Regions from separate parts of the Microbacterium sp. TW_SC_2 genome, predicted to be linked through region 1. Evidence: predicted binding sites of a transcription regulator. Region 1 holds the regulator's gene; the other holds the start of a gene.
What was found. The regulator LexA, encoded in region 1, represses DNA repair genes until DNA is damaged. The targets are predictions, from matches to a motif close to TCGAACANNTGTTCGA.

Region 1 (9,713 bases):
CTCGCCGACGAGCCGACGGGAAACCTCGACCCGGCGACCTCGGTCGACATCATGCAACTGCTGGCCCGCATCAACGCGGGCGGCACCACGGTCCTGATGGCCACCCACGAGGCCGGCTTCGTCGACCAGATGCAGCGACGCGTGATCGAGCTGCGTGACGGCGAGATGGTACGCGACGAGGTGCACGGCGGGTACGGCGACACCTCGAACATCCCGCGTCTGGTGCCGGCCGAGGTGCGCGGTGCCGCGGCCGCGGCCGCTCTCACGGCTGTGCAGGAGGTCCAGCGCCAGACGGCCGATCTGTCGGTGGTGCGGGCCGCGCTCACCGACGAACTGATCGCTGCGCAGCGCCGCTCCGCCACAGCGCCCGCCGCTGTCACCGGCACCGCCGCTGCTGCTGGGGCGATCGCGCCTCTCGCCGGCGACGCGCACGACTCGTCCGCCGATGAGCCCGCGCCGGGTGTCGAGCCGCACGAGGAGGTCATCGCCCCGGAGCCGGTCGCTCCGGCACAGGCCCCCGCCGCGCAGGCTCCTGCCGATCAGCCCACCGCCGTCGGTCCTCGGACCCATCCGATCGTGTTGCCCGAAGTCGACGTCGCCGAACTCGGTGTCGCCGACCGCCTCGGTCTGTCGGATGCCGATGACCAGGAAGTGGGCCCGACCTCATGAGAATCGGTCTGATCCTCACCGAGGCCCTCGTCGGCCTTCGTCGCAACATCTCGATGGTCATCTCCGTCGTGCTCGTCACGTTCGTCTCCCTCACCTTCGTCGGAGCCGCGATCCTCATGCAGAGCCAGATCGGGGTGATGCGCGGCTACTGGGCCGAGCGCGCCCAGGTCGCGGTCTACATGTGCTCGGCGGTCTCGCAGTCCGACACCTGTGTCGACGGCGCCGCCAGCGAGGAGCAGGTGAACGCGGTCCGCGACCAGCTCGAGGGCGACGCCCTGGCGCCGCTCATCAGCTCCATGACCTTCGACACGCGGGAGGACACCTACGCGAAGCTCGTCGAGCAGCTCGGCGAGGATCAGGCGAGCGTGCTGACGCCGGATCAGGCCTTCGAGGTGTTCTTCGTGACCATGAAGGATCCGGGCCAGTCGAACGTGCTCTCCGAGGCGTTCAGCGGACAGGCCGGTGTCGAGCAGGTGCAGGACCAGCTGCAATACCTCGAACCGCTGTTCTCGGCGCTCACGGTCGCGACCTACATCGCGGTCGGTATCGCGGTGCTGATGCTGATCGCGGCGACGCTGCTGATCGCCACGACCATCCGATTGTCGGCGTATGCGAGACGCAAGGAGATCGGCATCATGAGGCTGGTGGGTGCCTCGAACCGGTTCATCCAGACACCGTTCGTGCTGGAGGGCGTCTTCGCGGCGTTCCTCGGCTCGGCGCTCGCCAGCGCCGCGGTGCTCGCCGGCGTGCACTTCGGCGTCAACGGGTATCTCCGGGGACGGGTGCCGTTCATCACCACCTGGGTGTCGATGCAGGATGCCTCGCTGGTCGTGCCCGTGCTGATCGGCATCGGTGTGATCCTCGCCGCGCTCTCGGCCGGGTTCGCGATCCGCCGCTGGCTGCGCACCTGACCCGGGACATTTGGCTCCGGACGTCCGTCGGAGGGTAGACTGAAAGGCTGCTCAGCCGCATCCGGGTCGCTGAGCTCGTCGAATCACAGGAGTGCATCATGCCCAGGGAACGCGGGGAGAAGGTCATCGCGACCAATCGTCGCGCACGTCACGACTACAACATCGAGAAGTCGTACGAGGCGGGGATGGTGCTCACCGGCACCGAGGTCAAGTCATTGCGCCAGGGGCGCGCCAATCTCAGCGACGGCTACGCCTTCGTGAAGGGCAACGAGGTCTTCCTCGACTCCGTGCACATCCCGGAGTACTCGCAGGGCCACTGGACCAACCATTCCGCCAAGCGCATCCGCAAGCTTCTGCTGCACCGTGCCGAGATCGACAAGCTCGCCCACGCGGTGTCGGCCGGCGGCTACACCCTGATCCCGCTCAAGCTCTACTTCGCCGACGGCAAGGCCAAGGTCGAGATCGCGCTGGCCAAGGGCAAGCGCGAGTTCGACAAGAGGCAGACCCTCCGCGAGCGGCAGGACACCCGCGAGGCCGATCGGGCCATGCGCCTGCGCAACCGCGTCGGGGAGTGACCCCGCACCTCCCGCACGGTCAGCACCGCCCCGACTCCTCGGGCTGCGGCTCGAACCCGAACACCCGCCCGAGGAACGCGAGCTCGCGCTCGAGCGCATCGACGATCGTCTCCGCACGGCGGAACCCATGACCCTCGCCCGGGTAGAGCACGTACTCGTGGTCGATCCCGCGCGCCGCGAGCGCGTCGCGGATCGCCTCGGACTGCGCGGGCGGCACCACCCGGTCCTCGGCACCCTGCAGGAGGAGGACGGGCACGTCGATGCGGTCCGCGTGCGTGAGCGGTGAGCGCTCGATGTACAGCGCCTCGGCGTCGGGGAGCGGACCCACGAGCCCGGCGATGTAGTGCCGTTCGAAGTCGGGCGAGTGGGCGTCCAGCATCCGCAGATCGGTCACGCCGTACTTGCTGATCCCGGCCGCGAACACCCCGCCGCGGACCAGTGCCGACAGCACGGTCCATCCTCCGGCCGAACTGCCGCGGATCGCGATGCGGGCGGGGTCGGCGAGTCCGGCGTCGGCGAGGCCGCGAGCCGCGGCGATCACGTCATCCACGTCGACCACGCCCCACTGTCCGTCGAGGCGCTCACGGTAGGCGCGGCCGTACCCCGTCGACCCGCCGTAGTTCACGTCGAGCACGCCGATACCGCGGCTGGTGTAGAACGCGATCGCGGTGGATGCGGCTCCGGTGACGTGCGCGGTCGGACCCCCGTGGACGAAGACGAGGTACGGAGGGAGCTCGTTGCCGGGGGCCGCGGATGCCGGGTTGGCCGGGGGATGAACGAACGCCTGCACGGAGCCGTGGATCCCGTCCACGACGAGGGGCTGCGCGCTCGGCATCCAGCGCGGATCGACGGGGGCGCCGCCGGTGATGGTCGTGACCTCGCCCGAGTCCACGTCAACCCGCCACACGCCCGGCGCCACTCGCGACCCGTTGCCGCTGAGCAGCACCGCCGAACCGCGGGCGTCGTCCACGCTCACATGCCCGTCGCCGGGGACGTCGAGTGGCCGCCACGATCCGTCTGCGGCGATCACGTCGACACGATCGCGTCCGTGGGTGCGCACCGCGACGATCCGCCCGTCGTCGAGCGGCTGATACCAGCGGTTGCCGAGCACCCAGAGGCCGTAGCCGCTGTCGGCGTCGACCGGGGAGATCGGGACGGGGGGAGCCGGGGCGGCGATGCCGTCCAGCTCGGCCCGGTGCAGCGTCCAGCGGCCGTCGAGGTCGTCGGTGAACAGCAGCCGGTGCTCGTCCTGCCACTCCGGCTGCAGTGCGGTGCGGGTGTCGAGCGCCGCGCGGTCTCCCGTGTCGATCGCGGCGACCTGCAGCTGCGCGCTCTGCCACGGCATCTCCCGTCCGCTCCACTCGACCCAGGCCAGGCGGGTCCCGTCGGGCGAGAGCGCCGGGTGCGCGAAGAAGCCCGGGCCGTGAGCGTGCACGCGCAGCGCCGCGACGTCGTCCGCCGCCGAGCCGTCGGTGGGGATCTCGACGATGCCGCGCTCATGGGGGTCGCTCGTGAGGTCTTCCCGCACCGCGAAGAGGCGTCCGCCCTCGACCCGGAGTCCACCGTGCGCCGGGCCCGCAGGCGTCAAGGGCATCGGGGTGCCGTGAGGGGCGAGCCGGTACACGCGTTGATCTCCGGCCTCGACGAAGTAGAGCACGCCGTCGGCATCCGCGGTCCACGCGCCGCCGCCGTACTCGTGCACGCGCGAGCGTGCGCTCCACGGCGCCGGAAGCACCTCGGAGCCGGTGGAGCTGCGCACCGCCACGCGTCCGCCCTCGGCGGGCACCGACTCGCCCCACCAGATCTCCTCGCCGACGAAACGCGATCCGTCGATGCGCGGAGAGGAGGAGGCGACCGAGGCGGCGGAGAACGGAGAGGGCCAGGACCCGAAGGGCGACGTCATGCCTCGAGCCTAAGCGCACGCTCTGTGACACACGGCGTCACAGAGCGTGCGTGCACGAGTCGCCGTGTTCTACATTCTTAGCAACGCCCGGGACCCGCTCCCGGCATGGAGCGACAGCCGAGCCCGGCACCCGCCCGCGAATGATGCTCACCCTTGTGTCGTGCGCGGCCCCGGCCCGATTCTGTCCCCCTGGAGAAGAGATGTCTTCCGAGACTGTGACCTCCGGCACCCCCCGCGTGCCGTTCTCCTTCGAGCTCTACCCGCCCCGTTCGGAGTCGAGCGAGGAGGCCCTGCACGAGACCGTGCGTCGCCTCGCCGCGGCCGGCCCGGACTTCCTGTCGGTCACGTACGGTGCCGGCGGATCCACGGGCGGCCGCTCTCTCGACGTGCTCCGTTTCATCCGCGAGCACACCGATGTCGAACCGCTCGCGCACCTCACCTGCGTCGGCAACACCTACACCGGTGCCGCGGCGCTGATCCGGGAGTTCCTGGATGCCGGCATCCTCAGCTTCCTCGCGCTGCGCGGAGACCCGCCCGCCGGGCAGACCGAGGCGTATCTGGGTGATCTGGAGAGCGCCGCTCAGCTCGTGCAGCTGATCGGCCGGGTGCAGGCGGAGCGCGCGCCCTACGAGGAGTCGCCGATTCCCGGGCTTCCGGGGGCCGCCGCCGTCGCCCCCCGCCGCAAGGTCAGCATCGCCGTCGCCGCCTTCCCCAAGGGGCATCCGCGTGCCACGCACCGCCTGCAGGATGTCGAGGCGCTGCTCGCGAAGCAGGCCGCCGGGGCGACGTTCGCGATCACCCAGCTGTTCTTCCACCCCGACGACTATCTCGCCTTCGTCGAGCGGGCCCGATCGGCCGGCGTCACGATCCCGATCCTGCCCGGCATCATGCCGATCACCTCGCCCGCCCGGCTCGCTCGGGTGCTCGAGCTCACCGGGGAGGACCTCCCGAGCGAGCTCTCGATCGCCCTCGAGGTCGAGCCGACCCCCGAGGGGCGCCGTGAGATCGGCGTCGAATGGGCCGCCCGCCTGACCCGCGCCGTCGTCGACGGCGGAGCGCCCGGAGTGCACCTGTACGCCTTCAACCAGCACGAGACCGTGCTCACCGTCCTCGCAGAAGCCGGCATCCTCCCGGCCCTGCGCCACTGAACCCCGCCGAAAGGAAAGACCATGACCGCATTCCCCGAAGGAACCATCCTCGGTTACCCGCGCATCGGACGCCGCCGCGAGCTGAAGAAGGCCGTCGAGGCGTTCTGGGCCGGCCGCATCGACGAGCAGGAGCTGGAGGCGACCGCCTCCGAGCTCCGCGCCGTGACGCGCGATCGCCTCGCCGCTCTCGGCCTGGGCCGCGACGACTCCGCGATCCCCGAAGCGTTCTCCTTCTACGACCAGGTGCTCGACACCGCGGTCACGGTCGGAGCCATCCCGAGCCGGTTCCAGGATCTCCGCGGCGCGGACGGCTCTCTCGGACTGCCGGCGTACTTCACCATCGCGCGGGGCGAGGGTGAGCGCGCACCGCTCGAGATGACCAAGTGGTTCGACTCCAACTACCACTACCTGGTGCCGGAGATCGGGCCCGAGACCGAGTTCTCGCTGTCGAGCGATCGGCGCGTCCGTGAGGTCGCCGAGGCCGTGGCTGCCGGTTTCACCACCCGTCCCGTGCTCGTCGGTCCTGTGACCTTCCTGGCGCTGGCCAAGGCATCGGATGATGCGCCCGCCGGCTTCGACCCGCTGTCGCGTCTCGACGACCTCCTGCCCGTCTACGTCGAGCTGCTGGCTCGGCTGAAGGCGGCCGGGGCCGAGTGGGTGCAGCTGGACGAGCCTGCCCTGGTGAGCGAGTCGCTCCCGGCGTCCGTGAGAGAGCTGGCCGCCGCCGCCGCCCGCACTCTGGGCGTACTGGGAGGTGCGACCGATCGCCCCGCGATCCTGGTCGCGGCTCCGTACGCGTCGCTGGACGAGACCTTCGCGGTGCTGGCCGCCGCGCCGATCGAGGCCATCGCGGTCGACCTGGTGCGCGGGGGCGTGCCCGCTGCCGCGGAGGGTCTGGCCGACAAGACGCTCGTGGGTGGTGTGATCGACGGCCACAACATCTGGCGGGGTGACCTCGCGGCCGCGGCCGACACCCTGGAGTCGCTGCGCGCCCTCGGTGCGGCAGCCGTCGCCGCCTCGACCTCGACCTCGCTGCTCCACGTGCCGCACGACGTCGCCGACGAGACGAAGCTCGACGCGCGCCTCGTGTCCTGGCTGGCCTTCGCCGACCAGAAGGTCGCGCAGGTCGTCACCCTGGCCCGGGGCCTGTCGCAGGGGCGCGCCGCGATCGACGAGGAGCTCGCGGCGGCATCCGCAGCACTCGCCGACCGACTCGCCGCGCCGGGCGTGCGCGACGGCGCGGTGCGTCAGCGCGCGCTCAGCGACGCGGACTTCTCCCGCGTCTCCTACGCGGAGCGCGAGACGGCCCAGGAGGCGCTCGGGCTCCCGGCGCTCCCGCTGACCACGATCGGCTCGTTCCCTCAGACGAGCGACATCCGTCGGGCCCGCGCGCGCTTCACGCGGGGTGAGATCCCCGCCGAGGACTACGACGAGTTCCTCCGCCGCGAGGTCTCCAGCGTCGTCTCGCTCCAGGAGGAGCTGGGGCTGGACGTGCTCGTGCACGGCGAGCCCGAGCGCAACGACATGGTGCAGTACTTCGCCGAGAACCTCGACGGCTTCGCCGTGACCGAGAACGGCTGGGTGCAGTCGTACGGATCCCGCGCCACCCGCCCGTCGATCCTCTGGGGCGACGTCTCGCGTCCGGCTCCGATCACGGTCGACTGGTCCACCTACGCGCAGTCGCTCACGGTCAAGCACATGAAGGGCATGCTCACCGGCCCGGTGACGATCCTCGCCTGGTCGTTCGTGCGCGATGACCAGCCTCTGGGGGAGACCGCGAACCAGGTCGCCCTCGCCCTCCGCGACGAGATCAGCGACCTCGAGGCCGCGGGCATCGCGATCATCCAGGTCGATGAGCCCGCGCTGCGCGAGCTGCTCCCGCTGAAGAAGGCGGATCAGGAGGCCTACCTCGACTGGTCGGTCGGCTCGTTCCGTCTCTCCACGGGAGGTGCCGCGGCGGGAACGCAGGTGCACACGCATCTCTGTTACTCCGAGTTCGGGGTCGTGATCGACGCGATCCGTGCTCTGGATGCCGACGTGACCTCGATCGAGGCCGCGCGCAGCCGCATGGAGGTCGTGGCCGACATCGCCGAGGTCGGCTTCGACCACGGCATCGGCCCGGGCGTCTACGACATCCACTCGCCGCGCGTGCCGGGCGTCGACGAGATCGAGGCGCTGCTGCGCCGTGCGGTCGACGAGATCCCCACGCGTCAGATCTGGGTCAACCCGGACTGCGGGCTGAAGACCCGCGGGTACGACGAGACCACCGCGTCGCTGCGCAACATCGTGGAGGCGACGCGCCGCGTGCGCGAGGACATCAGCGTCTCGGCCTGATCCGTCCCCCGCGACGACGAACCGCCCTCCCCGGACATCGGGGAGGGCGGTTCGTCATTCCGGGTGGAGTCAGACCGAGCGCAGCACCGCGACGACCTTGCCGAGCACCGTGGCCTCATCGCCGAGGATCGGCTCGAAGGCGGAGTTGCGGGGGAGCAGCCAGGTGTGGCCGTCGCGACGTCGGAACGTCTTCACCGTCGCCTCGTCGTCGAGCATCGCCGCGACGATCTCGCCGTTCTCCGCGCTGTTCTGGGACCGCACGACCACCCAGTCGCCGTCGCAGATCGCCGCGTCGATCATCGACTCACCCGAGACCTTGAGCATGAACAGGTCGCCCTTGCCGACGAGCTGTCGCGGCAGCGGGAAGATCTCCTCGACCTGCTGATCCGCCGTGATGGGCACCCCGGCCGCGATCCGCCCGACCAGGGGCACCATCGCGGCGTCGCCGACGGGGGTCGCGACGTCGGCGGGGTTCTCTCCGCTGGTACCCGGCAGGTCGATGAGCACCTCCATCGCCCGGGTCTTCCCGGGGTCGCGGCGCAGATAGCCGCTCAGCTCGAGCTGGCCGAGCTGATGCGTGACGCTCGAGAGCGACTTGAGCCCCACGGCGTCGCCGATCTCCCGCATGCTCGGCGGGTACCCGTGCTGCGCGATCGAGGTCTGGATGACCTCGAGGATCGCGAGCTGCTTGGGGCTCAGGTTCTTGCGACGACGAGTACGAGGGGCCTCGGATTCGAGGGCGGAGTTCTCGCTCATGGTGCTCCTTCGGTGCACGTCCCCGACGTCGCTCTTCGAATGTCGGTGGCCCGTGGTGGGGTGTTGCTATCGAAACCGTATCCGAGAAACCGGGCGATCTGGAAGATCTGTTCGAGCGTGTCGCCCGATTCGCGGATCAGGTTTCGAAGAACGCTTGACAGATGTTCGAAATCGAAGATACCTTCGGAACGTAGCTTCGCATCCAGCACTCCCGGCCGAGTGATGAATGCGAACGCTACGCCAACTTCCACCGGCACCAGCGGCGGGTGGCTGATCCCTCGGACACGGGGGACGACGCAGAGGAGCACGACATGAGCACCATCGCCTTCAGTACCGCAGCAGTCATCCCGGCACGCCCGGCGACACGGCTCCGGCTGACGGTGCGCGGTCGTCGCGTGCTGCTCGCCCTCGCCGCGGTCCCGCTGGCGGCCGGCATCGCCTTCGCCGCGATCGGTGGCGGCAGTGCGATCGCCTCCGGCGACGATCTCGGCGCCGCCACGGCGAGCTTCAGCACGGTCACGGTGCTGCCGGGTGACACCCTGTGGTCGATCGCGAGCGCGATCGCCCCCGCGTCCGACCCGCGCGAGGTGATCGGGGAGATCACGCGGCTCAACATGCTTCAGACCGGTGAGATCCAGATCGGCCAGGAGCTCGCGATCCCCGCCCAGTATAAGAGCTGAGCGCCGGGCGTCTTTCTTCCATGGAGCGTCACGCGGCCCCCGGTTCGCGTCAGGCGTTCTAGCATGGGAAGGGTGACCGCTTCACTCGATGACCTGCCGCTTCGCGACGATCTCCGGGGGCTGACTCCCTACGGTGCACCGCAGGCGCCCCTGCCCATCGCTCTCAACGTCAACGAGAACACCCACCCGGTGCCGGATGAGGTCGCGAGCGACATCCTCGACGAGATCGCCGTCGCGATCCGCGACGTCAACCGCTATCCGGACCGCGAGTTCACGACGTTGCGTGAAGGCTTCGCCGACTACCTCGGTCACGGACTCGAGGCGGAGCAGATCTGGGCGGGCAACGGCTCGAACGAGGTGCTGCAGCACATCCTCCAGGCTTTCGGAGGCCCCGGGCGCACGGCGTTCGGCTTCGCCCCCACGTACTCGATGTATCCGCTGATCGCTCAGGGGACCGGGGCTCGATGGGTCGCCGGGACGCGGCAGCCCGACTACACGATCACGCCGGAGGATGCCGCGGCGCAGGTGCGCGAGGTCGATCCCGATGTCATCCTGCTCTGCTCGCCGAACAACCCGACCGGCACTCCTCTCGGCCTCGATGTGATCGAGGCCGTGTACGAGGTGTCGCGCGGTGTCGTGGTGGTCGATGAGGCCTATCACGAGTTCGCTCCCCGGGATGCCGCGTCGGCACTGTCCCTTTTCGAAGGCCGTCCGCGGCTCGCCGTCTCGCGCACCAT
Region 2 (9,713 bases), 760 kb from region 1:
TCACGGATGGAGTACTGGAAGGTGAACGCACTGGAGAATCGTGCCTGCTCCACGACGCGCATGGTGTCTTCGAAATCCTCATCGGTCTCACCCGGGAAGCCGACGATGATGTCGGTCGTGATCGACGCGTTCGGCATCCGTTCACGGACTCGATCGAGAATGCCGAGGAACTTCTCGCTGCGGTACGACCGGCGCATCGCCTTCAGGATGCGATCGCTGCCCGACTGCAACGGCATGTGCAGCTGCGGCATGACATTCCGGGTCTCCGCCATCGCGTCGATGACGTCATCTGTGAAAGCGGCCGGGTGCGGGCTCGTGAAGCGCACGCGCTCCAGACCTTCCACCTCGCCGGCCGCGCGCAGCAGCTTGCTGAACGCCTGGCGATCGCCGAACTCCACACCGTACGAGTTGACGTTCTGGCCGAGCAGGGTCACCTCGAGAGCACCGTCTTCGACGAGCAGCCGGATCTCGTTGAGGATGTCTCCGGGGCGCCGGTCCTTCTCCTTGCCGCGCAGACTCGGAACGATGCAGAACGTACAGGTGTTGTTGCAGCCCACGGAGATCGAGACCCAGCCGCTGTGAGCGGCGTCGCGCTTGGTGGGGAGCGTCGACGGGAAAACCTCGAGCGATTCGAGGATCTCGAGCTCCGCCTCGCCGTTGTGGCGGGCGCGTTCGAGGAGACCGGGCAGAGAGCCCATGTTGTGGGTGCCGAAGACGACGTCGACCCAGGGAGCCTTGTCCAGCACGGCCTGCTTGTCCATCTGAGCGAGGCATCCGCCGACCGCGATCTGCATCCCGCTCTTGCGGCGCTTCACCGAGGCGAGCTGGCCGAGGGTGCCGTACAGCTTCCCTGCCGCGTTGTCCCGCACCGCACAGGTGTTGATGATGACGACATCGGCTTCATCGCCCAGGTCCGCGGGCACATACCCGGCGCTCTCCAGCGAGCCGGAGAGGCGCTCGGAATCGTGCACGTTCATCTGGCAGCCGAAGGTACGGACTTCATACGATCGGCGCTGCCCGTCGGCGTCGACGGATGCTGACGACGCGGAGATGATCGTCGGTTCGCTGCGAGGGATAGTCATGATGCTCCCATTCTACGAGCGCTTTCCGCCGACTCCTTCGATGCCGATCAGTCCGAGTCGACGAACCGCACACCCGACGAATGACCGCCGAACTTCTCCTCCGCCAGCGCGGTCTTCGCCGCCGTCATCGCGACGGATCCGCCATAGCCACGACGCGCAAGCTGCCCCATCAGACGCCGGAGTGCCGTGTCGGGATCGAGCCTGGCGAGCGAACGGGACTTCGATCGCGCGAACTCCAGCGCGCGTTCCGCGTCGTCATCGGGCAGCTCACCGAGCGCCGCGTCGACCACATCACGGGGAATCCCGCGCTGCGCCAGCGCTCGCGCCAACGCGACACGTCCCTGCCCCTTGCGATTCGCTCCGGAGTCCACGAGTTGCACAGCAAGCGTCGCATCGTCGAGGTAGCCGCGGCGCGTGAAATCGTCGATCACGTCATCGACCTGACCCGCCTCGAGGTGATGCCCGCGGAGCACCATCCGCGCTTCAGAGATCGAGAGGGAGCGCGCCCGAAGCTTGCGGACGAGGCTCTCCGACGCCGCTTCCTGCAGCTGCTGGGGGTCCGGCCCGTCATCCTTGTCGGATTCGTCGTCGGCAGCGTCGCGCAGCGCCCTCAGGCGAGGGGGCGTCTTCGCGGATGACGTCCCCCCACGAGCAGGGTGCCGTTCGCTCGGCGTCCCGCCATCCGGCGAGGAACGCACGGTCGCCCCCCGATCGAGGAGGGCGCCGAGCTGACTCGACGGTGTCTTATCGTCGACCTCATCCGCCGGGGAGCCGCCGCGCGGCCTGTGCGCCCCGAACAAGGGGATGACGGGGGCGAGTCCCTCTTCCGGACGCGACCCGCCCCCGCTCTCCTGTGACATGATCAGGCCGGACGACGCTCAGCGAGCTCGTCTGCCGCCGGAGCGGCGACCGCCGGCTGACCGATGCCGAGCTTCTGCTTGATCTGCGATTCGATCGCCAGGGCGATGTCGGGGTTGGTGAGCAGGAAGTTGCGAGCATTCTCCTTGCCCTGCCCGAGCTGATCACCGTCGTAGGTGTACCACGAACCCGACTTCTTCACGATGGCGTGCTCGACACCGAAGTCGATCAGACTGCCCTCGCGGGAGATGCCGACACCGTAGAGGATGTCGAACTCGGCCTGCTTGAAGGGCGGAGCCATCTTGTTCTTGACGACCTTGACGCGTGTGCGGTTTCCGACCGCGTCGGTGCCGTCCTTCAGCGTCTCGATGCGGCGGATGTCGAGGCGCACCGAAGCGTAGAACTTCAGCGCCTTGCCGCCGGCGGTGGTCTCGGGCGATCCGAAGAACACTCCGATCTTCTCGCGCAGCTGGTTGATGAAGATCATGGTCGTGTTGGTCTGGTTGAGCCCACCGGTGAGCTTTCGCAGCGCCTGCGACATCAGACGCGCCTGCAGACCGACGTGCGAGTCACCCATCTCACCCTCGATCTCGGCCCGCGGCACGAGAGCAGCCACGGAGTCGATGACGATGAGGTCGATGGCGCCGGAACGCACGAGCATGTCGGCGATCTCGAGCGCCTGCTCTCCCGTGTCGGGCTGGGAGACCAACAGCGCGTCGATGTCGACGCCGAGCTTCGCCGCGTAGTCGGGGTCGAGCGCGTGCTCTGCATCGATGAACGCGGCGATTCCGCCCGCGCGCTGTGCGTTTGCGATGGCATGCAGGGTGAGCGTCGTCTTACCGGAGGACTCCGGTCCGTAGATCTCCACGATTCGTCCGCGCGGCAGGCCTCCCACACCGAGCGCGACGTCGAGCGCGATGGAACCGGTGGGAATCACGGCGACGGGAGCACGGTCATCGCTGCCGAGCCGCATGACGGAGCCCTTGCCGAACTGACGGTCGATCTGGGCGAGTGCTGTCTCGAGGGACTTCTCGCGGTCTGCGGGTGATGGCATGATGTGTTTCCTTCTGCTCGCGTGATGCCGCCTGTAGGCTGCCGCGGCACTCCCGAGTGGGAGCAACTCTCCGGCAAGGCGTATGGCTCATCGGCCATGTCTTCACCGTACGAGGGGCCACCGACATCAGGTCGGCGAGTCCAGCGGACGGTGGAGAACGATGTCTCCGAACCACTTGTGCAGAACACTACGCCCGCTTCGAACACATCTTCGACGACACGCCGTTCTCGACCCATCATCTTCCGGTTGATTCGAACAAGCGGAAAGGTCAGCGGCGCCGAGGTTCCAGACGACCGGCACCGTGACGGCGGGGATCGGGGACATCCATCTCATCGCACAGCGAGAACCAGATCTCGCGAGGCGGGGTACCGTCGGCGAGGGCTTCGACCGCGGTGCGTCCGAGGGACGTCAGAACCAGGTCGTTCACGAGTGACGGAGCGCGCCCCTGGAACTCGTCCTCGACGGCGCGGAGGAACTCGCTACGACGCATAGGAGAAGGCGGCGGCGATCAGCGCAGGGAGAGCTCAGGCTCGACCGAAGCGACAAGGTCGTCCGGAACGACGTCCGGGAAGACCTGGATGCCTTCGAGCACCGAGATGCGGTCGCCGACTTCACGCATGATGATCGAGATAGGGACATCGAGCGCATCGGCGACGGAGGCGAGGATCTCGCTCGACGCTTCCTTCTGACCGCGCTCGACTTCGCTGAGGTATCCCAGAGCGACCGATGCCTTGCTGGCGACCTGACGAAGGGTGCGCCCCTTCTGCAGGCGGAAGTCCCTGAGCACATCGCCGATTTCCTGACGTACAAGAATCATCGGAACCTCCTCACCGTTCGTTTTGCCGGGGAGAACCCCGGCGAGATCGCCAGTCTAGTCCTCCTGGCTTTCACAGAATCTACCGTTTCACTCTGTGGTTTGAATGTGAACACATCACGAACAACGGCGTCGGCGGTTCAGCTATTCCCCAATGCCTCGAGCAACGCGGAAAGCACCGCGTCCACCGACGCGGCACGGATCTGTGCACGGTCGCCCACGAGGTGAAGCGGCACCGAGAAGCTGGTCACGGGAGTCGCCACCCCGACGTGCACGGTGCCCACCGGCTGCCCGTCGGGAGATGCGGGTCCCGCGATCCCCGTGGTGGAGATGCCCACCTCGGCGTCGCGTCCGTCGATCGCCACTGCTCGCCGCACACCCTCGGCCATCTGGACCGCGATCTCGGGATGGACAGGGCCTGTCTGCGCGAGCAGCGCGGCGTCGACTCCCAGCAGTGACACCTTGAGCGGAGTGGCATATGCCACCACGGCGCCACGCAACACCGACGAGGCACCTGCGACCGAGACCAGCTCAGCGCTGACAGCACCGCCCGTCAGAGACTCTGCGACGCCCAATGACCAGCCGCGCCGCTGCAACGCCTCGATGACGGCCGACGGCACGGACGACGTCATGACGTCCGACGCGAGCCGCGCACCTGAGCCACGATGTAGTCGATCCCGCTCGCGATCGTGAGCACGAGGACGATGACCATGAGCACGGTCGTCGTCGTCTTCCACGCCCCGAGTCCGAAGACCTGGTGCAGCGGCAGCAGTGCCCAGCCGAGGGCGACGGCCTGCACGGCGGTCTTGAGCTTTCCCATCCACGCGGCCGCGACGACATGTTCTTTCGCCACCACGAGGCGATGGACGGTGATCCCCCACTCGCGCACGAGGATGAGGATCACGATCCACCAGGGGACCTCTCCGAGGATCGCGAGACCGATGAATCCGGACCCGGTCAGGAGCTTGTCGGCGATCGGGTCCCAGAGCTTCCCGAAGTCGCTCACGATGTCGTATCGCCGGGCGAGGTAGCCGTCGACCCAGTCCGTGGAGATCGCGATGATGAAGAGGATGCCCGCCGCCCAGCGGATGCCGGGGTCCGGGATCCCGAACGTGCCCCCCAGGAGGAGCAGCACGAAGAAGACGACGGCGAGGGGGATGCGGACGATCGTGATCGCGTTGGGAAGCTGCCGCGGAATGCCCATCAGTCGCGCCCCGTCAGGCCCCAGGCGTCTTCGTCGCCCTCGGCCTCCACCACGGGAAGTCCCTCGAACTGCGCCTCGGTCGGGTCCGTGAAGGCCGGAGCCGCGGACGCGGACGTCACCGACGGTGTCGCCGGGGCTGCCGGGGTCTCCTCTCCGCGCAGCCTCGCCATCACCTGCGGGAGCTGCTCGGCGGTCGCGAGGACGTCGCGCGCCTTCGACCCCTCGGAGGGGCCGACGATCTCGCGGGACTCCAGGAGGTCCATCAGCCGGCCGGCCTTCGCGAAGCCGACACGAAGCTTCCGCTGGAGCATCGACGTCGAGCCGAACTGCGACGACACGATGAGCTCGGCGGCTGCGAGCAGGAGCTCGAGATCGTCTCCGATGTCCTCGTCGACGTCCTTCTTGCGGGCCTCTGTCGACTCCTGCACATCGGCTCGGTACTCCGGCCGCGCCTGCCTGGTGACGTGCTTGACGACGGCGTCGATCTCCTTCTCGTCGACCCAGGCACCCTGGAGACGGAACGGCTTCGACGAACCCATCGGAGAGAACAGCGCATCGCCCTGGCCGATCAGTTTGTCGGCGCCCGGACTGTCGAGGATCACGCGGCTGTCGGTGACGCTCGTGACGGCGAAGGCCAGCCGTGAGGGCACGTTGGCCTTGATCAGGCCGGTGACGACGTCGACGCTGGGTCGCTGAGTGGCCAGCACGAGGTGGATGCCGGATGCACGGGCGAGCTGGGTGATGCGCACGATCGAGTCCTCGACGTCGCGCGGTGCCACCATCATCAGGTCGGCGAGCTCGTCGACCACGACCAGGAGGTAGGGGTAAGGCTTGAGGACGCGCTCGCTCCCGACCGGAAGCACGACCTCACCTGCTCGCACCGCTCGATTGAAGTCGTCGATGTGTCGGAACCCGAACGACGCGAGGTCGTCGTACCGCATGTCCATCTCCTTCACGACCCACTGAAGCGCCTCGGCGGCCTTCTTCGGGTTCGTGATGATCGGAGTGATCAGGTGCGGCACGCCGGCATAGCTCGTGAGCTCGACCCGCTTCGGATCGATCAGCACCATGCGCACATCGGCCGGGCGCGCGCGCATCAGCAGGCTCGTGATCATGGAGTTGACGAAGCTGGACTTACCGGAACCGGTCGAACCGGCCACGAGCAGGTGGGGCATCTTCGCCAGGTTCGCGATGACGATGTTCCCGCCGACGTCCTTGCCGACGCCGATCGTCATCGGGTGGGTGCTCTTCTGCGCCGCCGGGGAGCGCAGCACGTCGCCGAGCGCGACCATCTCCTTGTCGGCGTTCGGGATCTCGATCCCGATCGCGCTCTTGCCGGGGATGGGCGAGAGGATGCGGACGTCGTTCGAGGCGACGGCGTACGCGAAGTTGTTGCTCAGTTGCAGGATCTTCTCGACCTTGACGCCGTGACCGACCTCGACCTCGTATTGCGTGACCGTCGGGCCGCGGGAGAAGCCGGTCACCTTCGCGTCGACCTTGAACTGGGAGAGGACGCTGGTGATCTGTTCGATCACCTTGTCGGTCGCCTCGGACCGCACCACGGGCGGCGGGCCCTCCACCAGAAGTCCCGGAGAGGGAAGGATGTACGGAGTCACAGGAGCCTGCGGCCCGCGCTCCCCCGGTCCTTCGGTGCCGAAACCGTCGAGTCCGGGGAGCTCGGGCATCTCGCCCGTGTCGGACTCGTCGTCGAGCAGAGCGGTGCTCTGCTGTTCCGCCAGCGAGTCCGTGACCGAGCGGACGTCGGAGAGCACCTCGGTGGCGGCGTCGTACGGGTTCTCGACCACCACCGCCTGGTCGTAGGCCGGAGTCGGCTCATTGGTGGAGAGCAGCGCGGTGATGTCATCCGAGCCCAGAGTGCCCTCGTCGGGGTCTTCCTCGCGTCCGGTCTTGTTGCGCCGCCACCAGGGCAGCACGTCGGGGTCGTCCACCTTGTCGGCCTCGTCGACCGCGGTGGAGTCCTTCGCCGACTTCTCGACGCGCTCGGCGTCGAACATCCAGGCGTAGAGATCGCCCAGACGAGCACCGATGCGGTTCGGCGGCGTCTTGGTGAGAATCAGCACGGCGAGCACGGCGAGCAGCGAGAGCACGATGTAGGCGACGACGGGGGTGAGGAACGCCAGCGGCTCGCCGAGCATCCATCCGAACAGTCCGCCTGCCTCGCTGAGGGCCAACATCCCCTCTCTCGGCTGAGCGCGAGTGAGCGCGCCCGTGCTGTCGGGAACGCCCGCCGCCACATGGCAGAAGCCCGCCAGGGAGAGGATGAACAGGCCGAAACCGATGCCGATCCGTCCGTTGTCGTGCACGGATGAGGGGTGGCGGAACAACCAGCCGGCCAAGAGGAGGAGCAGCACCGGCATGACGAAGGCCACGCGTCCGACGAGCGCTCCGACCGAGTACGCGCTGATGTTCGCCGCGACCTCGTTGCCGATGAAGAACCATTCGTTCACCGCTCCGAGGATCGCGAGCAGGACGAGCAGGAACGGGAAGCCGTCCCGACGGTCGTCCTTCTGCAGGTTCTCCGGACCGAACGCGCGGAAGAGGCCGCCGACGCCGTGCGCCACTCCGCCCCACGCGCGGACCGCCACCGGAGGCTTGTCGGCCTGATCGATGTACTTCTTCGGCGCCGGCTGTGCCTTCGGAGCGGCCTGCCTCTTCGGGCGAGCCGGTGCGCTCTCAGACGCGCGCGCGGATTTCGTGGTGCTCCTGGCCATGCCCTCACGTTACGGCCCTGGGCCGACATTCGCCCGCAATGACGCGGCTTTGCGGTGATCTCCGGAGGGGATCTCAGCGCGTTCGGCGCACCATGGTGTCTCGCAGCGGACCCTCCTCCGAGATGACGAACCCCTCGGAACGATAGAGGTTCCGCGCGAAGTTGTCCTTCTCCACGCTCAGGCAGATCCGCGCATGCCCCTGCGCGCCCGCGAGCTGCACGAGTTCGCGCAGAAGCGACCTCCCGACACCTCTGGCGCGCCACAACGGATGCACACCGATGATGAGCTCGGGCACCGCCACCCCGACGTAACCGAATCCGGGGCGGTCCTGAGGCAGCATCCGATACCACGCGGCGCCGATGGACTCACCATCCACGGCCATCGCGATCAGTCCGTCGTCCGCCGCCTGCTTCCAGCCGGCGAGGTAGCGCCGATGCTCGGCCGAGGTCAGGACCTCGTGCCGCGGCCGGGCTCCGCCGGCACGCCAGTTGGCGGCCTCGACGATCATGTCGCCCAGGAACACGCCGTCGGCCTGCGACGCGCGTCGGGTGGAGAATCCCATGGACATGACGCGAGCATAGGACCCGGGTGTTACGTCCGGATGACGGACGCCCGAGAGTGCTTCCGCCCGTTCCGGCCGCTCGGCCTCAGGCCTCGATGACGAGCGGCACGATCATCGGACGGCGGCGGAGCTTCTGGTTGACCCATCGACCGATCGTGCGGCGGATGACCTGAGACAGCGCGTGAGTGTCGCGCACGCCGTTGCCCGCAGCCTCCTTCAGCGCCGCGACGATCTTCGGCGTCACGTCGTCGAACACCGCATCGTCCTCGGCGACGCCGCGCGCGTGGATCTCCGGCCCGGAGATGATGCGGCCGGTCGCAGCATCCACCACGACGATGACCGAGATGAAGCCCTCTTCCGCGAGGATCCGACGATCCTTGAGATCGGCATCCGTGATCGCACCGACTGTGGAGCCATCGACGTACACGAAGCCCAGGTCGAGCTGCCCGGCCACTCGAGCGGTGCCGTCCTTGAGATCGATCACCGTGCCGTTTGAGGCGATGATCGTGCGCTCGGCCGGGATGCCGGTGTCCTGAGCGAGCTTCGCGTTCGCGATCAGGTGGCGGTACTCGCCGTGCACGGGCAGCACGTTCTTGGGCTTGAGGATGTTGTAGCAGTAGATGAGCTCCCCTGCCGCCGCGTGGCCCGACACGTGCACCTTGGCGTTGGCCTTGTGAACCACGTTCGCACCGAGCTTCGTGAGGCCGTCGATGACGCGGTACACCGCGTTCTCGTTTCCGGGGATCAGGCTCGACGCGAGGATGACGGTGTCGCCCTCGCTGACCTCGATCGCGTGGTCGAGGTTCGCCATCCGGCTGAGCACGGCCATCGGCTCACCCTGCGACCCCGTGGACATGTAGACGATCTGGTCGTCCGGCAGATCGCGCGCCTTGCGGTAGTCGATGAGCACTCCGGACGGCACCTTGAGATAGCCCAGCTGCTCGGCGATCGTCATGTTGCGGACCATGCTGCGGCCGAGGAAGGCCACGCGACGACCGTTCGCGTATGCCGCGTCGATCACCTGCTGCACGCGGTGCACGTGGCTCGAGAAGCTCGCCACGATCACCCGGCGCGGAGCCTTGGCGATGACCTGGTCGAGGACCGGCCCGATCGAGCGCTCGGTGGGCGTGAACCCGGGGACATCGGCATTGGTCGAGTCGACCAGGAAGAGGTCGACCCCCTCCTCGCCGAGTCGCGCGAAGGCGCGCAGATCCGTGATGCGTCCGTCGAGCGGCAGCTGATCCATCTTGAAGTCGCCGGTCGCGAGGACCATGCCCGCGGGCGTGCGGATCGCGACGGCGAGGGCATCCGGGATGGAGTGGTTGACGGCGACGAACTCGAGGTCGAACGGGCCGACGCGCTCCTCCTGTCCCTCCTTGACGGTGAGGGTGAAGGCCTTGATGCGGT

Region 2: recA (recombinase RecA) is a predicted target of LexA. The motif match lies at 3,193-3,208, and genes of this name have one in related genera.

The regions. Positions count from the first base shown of each region.
Region 1 covers NZ_CM143952.1:2,137,971-2,147,683, reverse strand. The annotation lists gene ftsE (cell division ATP-binding protein FtsE) at 1-669, shown strand, start outside; gene ftsX (permease-like cell division protein FtsX) at 666-1,580, shown strand; gene smpB (SsrA-binding protein SmpB) at 1,679-2,155, shown strand; gene ACWA14_RS10165 (dipeptidyl-peptidase 5) at 2,175-4,058, opposite strand; gene ACWA14_RS10160 (methylenetetrahydrofolate reductase) at 4,259-5,206, shown strand; gene metE (5-methyltetrahydropteroyltriglutamate--homocysteine S-methyltransferase) at 5,228-7,540, shown strand; gene lexA (transcriptional repressor LexA) at 7,610-8,296, opposite strand; gene ACWA14_RS10145 (LysM peptidoglycan-binding domain-containing protein) at 8,608-8,976, shown strand; gene ACWA14_RS10140 (histidinol-phosphate transaminase) at 9,040-9,713, shown strand, end outside.
Region 2 covers NZ_CM143952.1:1,373,459-1,383,171, reverse strand. The annotation lists gene miaB (tRNA (N6-isopentenyl adenosine(37)-C2)-methylthiotransferase MiaB) at 1-1,082, opposite strand, end outside; gene ACWA14_RS06420 (regulatory protein RecX) at 1,130-1,780, opposite strand; gene recA (recombinase RecA) at 1,945-2,994, opposite strand; gene ACWA14_RS06410 (DUF3046 domain-containing protein) at 3,263-3,484, opposite strand; gene ACWA14_RS06405 (helix-turn-helix domain-containing protein) at 3,503-3,811, opposite strand; gene ACWA14_RS06400 (CinA family protein) at 3,949-4,440, opposite strand; gene pgsA (CDP-diacylglycerol--glycerol-3-phosphate 3-phosphatidyltransferase) at 4,437-5,012, opposite strand; gene ACWA14_RS06390 (DNA translocase FtsK) at 5,012-7,744, opposite strand; gene ACWA14_RS06385 (N-acetyltransferase family protein) at 7,818-8,312, opposite strand; gene ACWA14_RS06380 (ribonuclease J) at 8,392-9,713, opposite strand, start outside.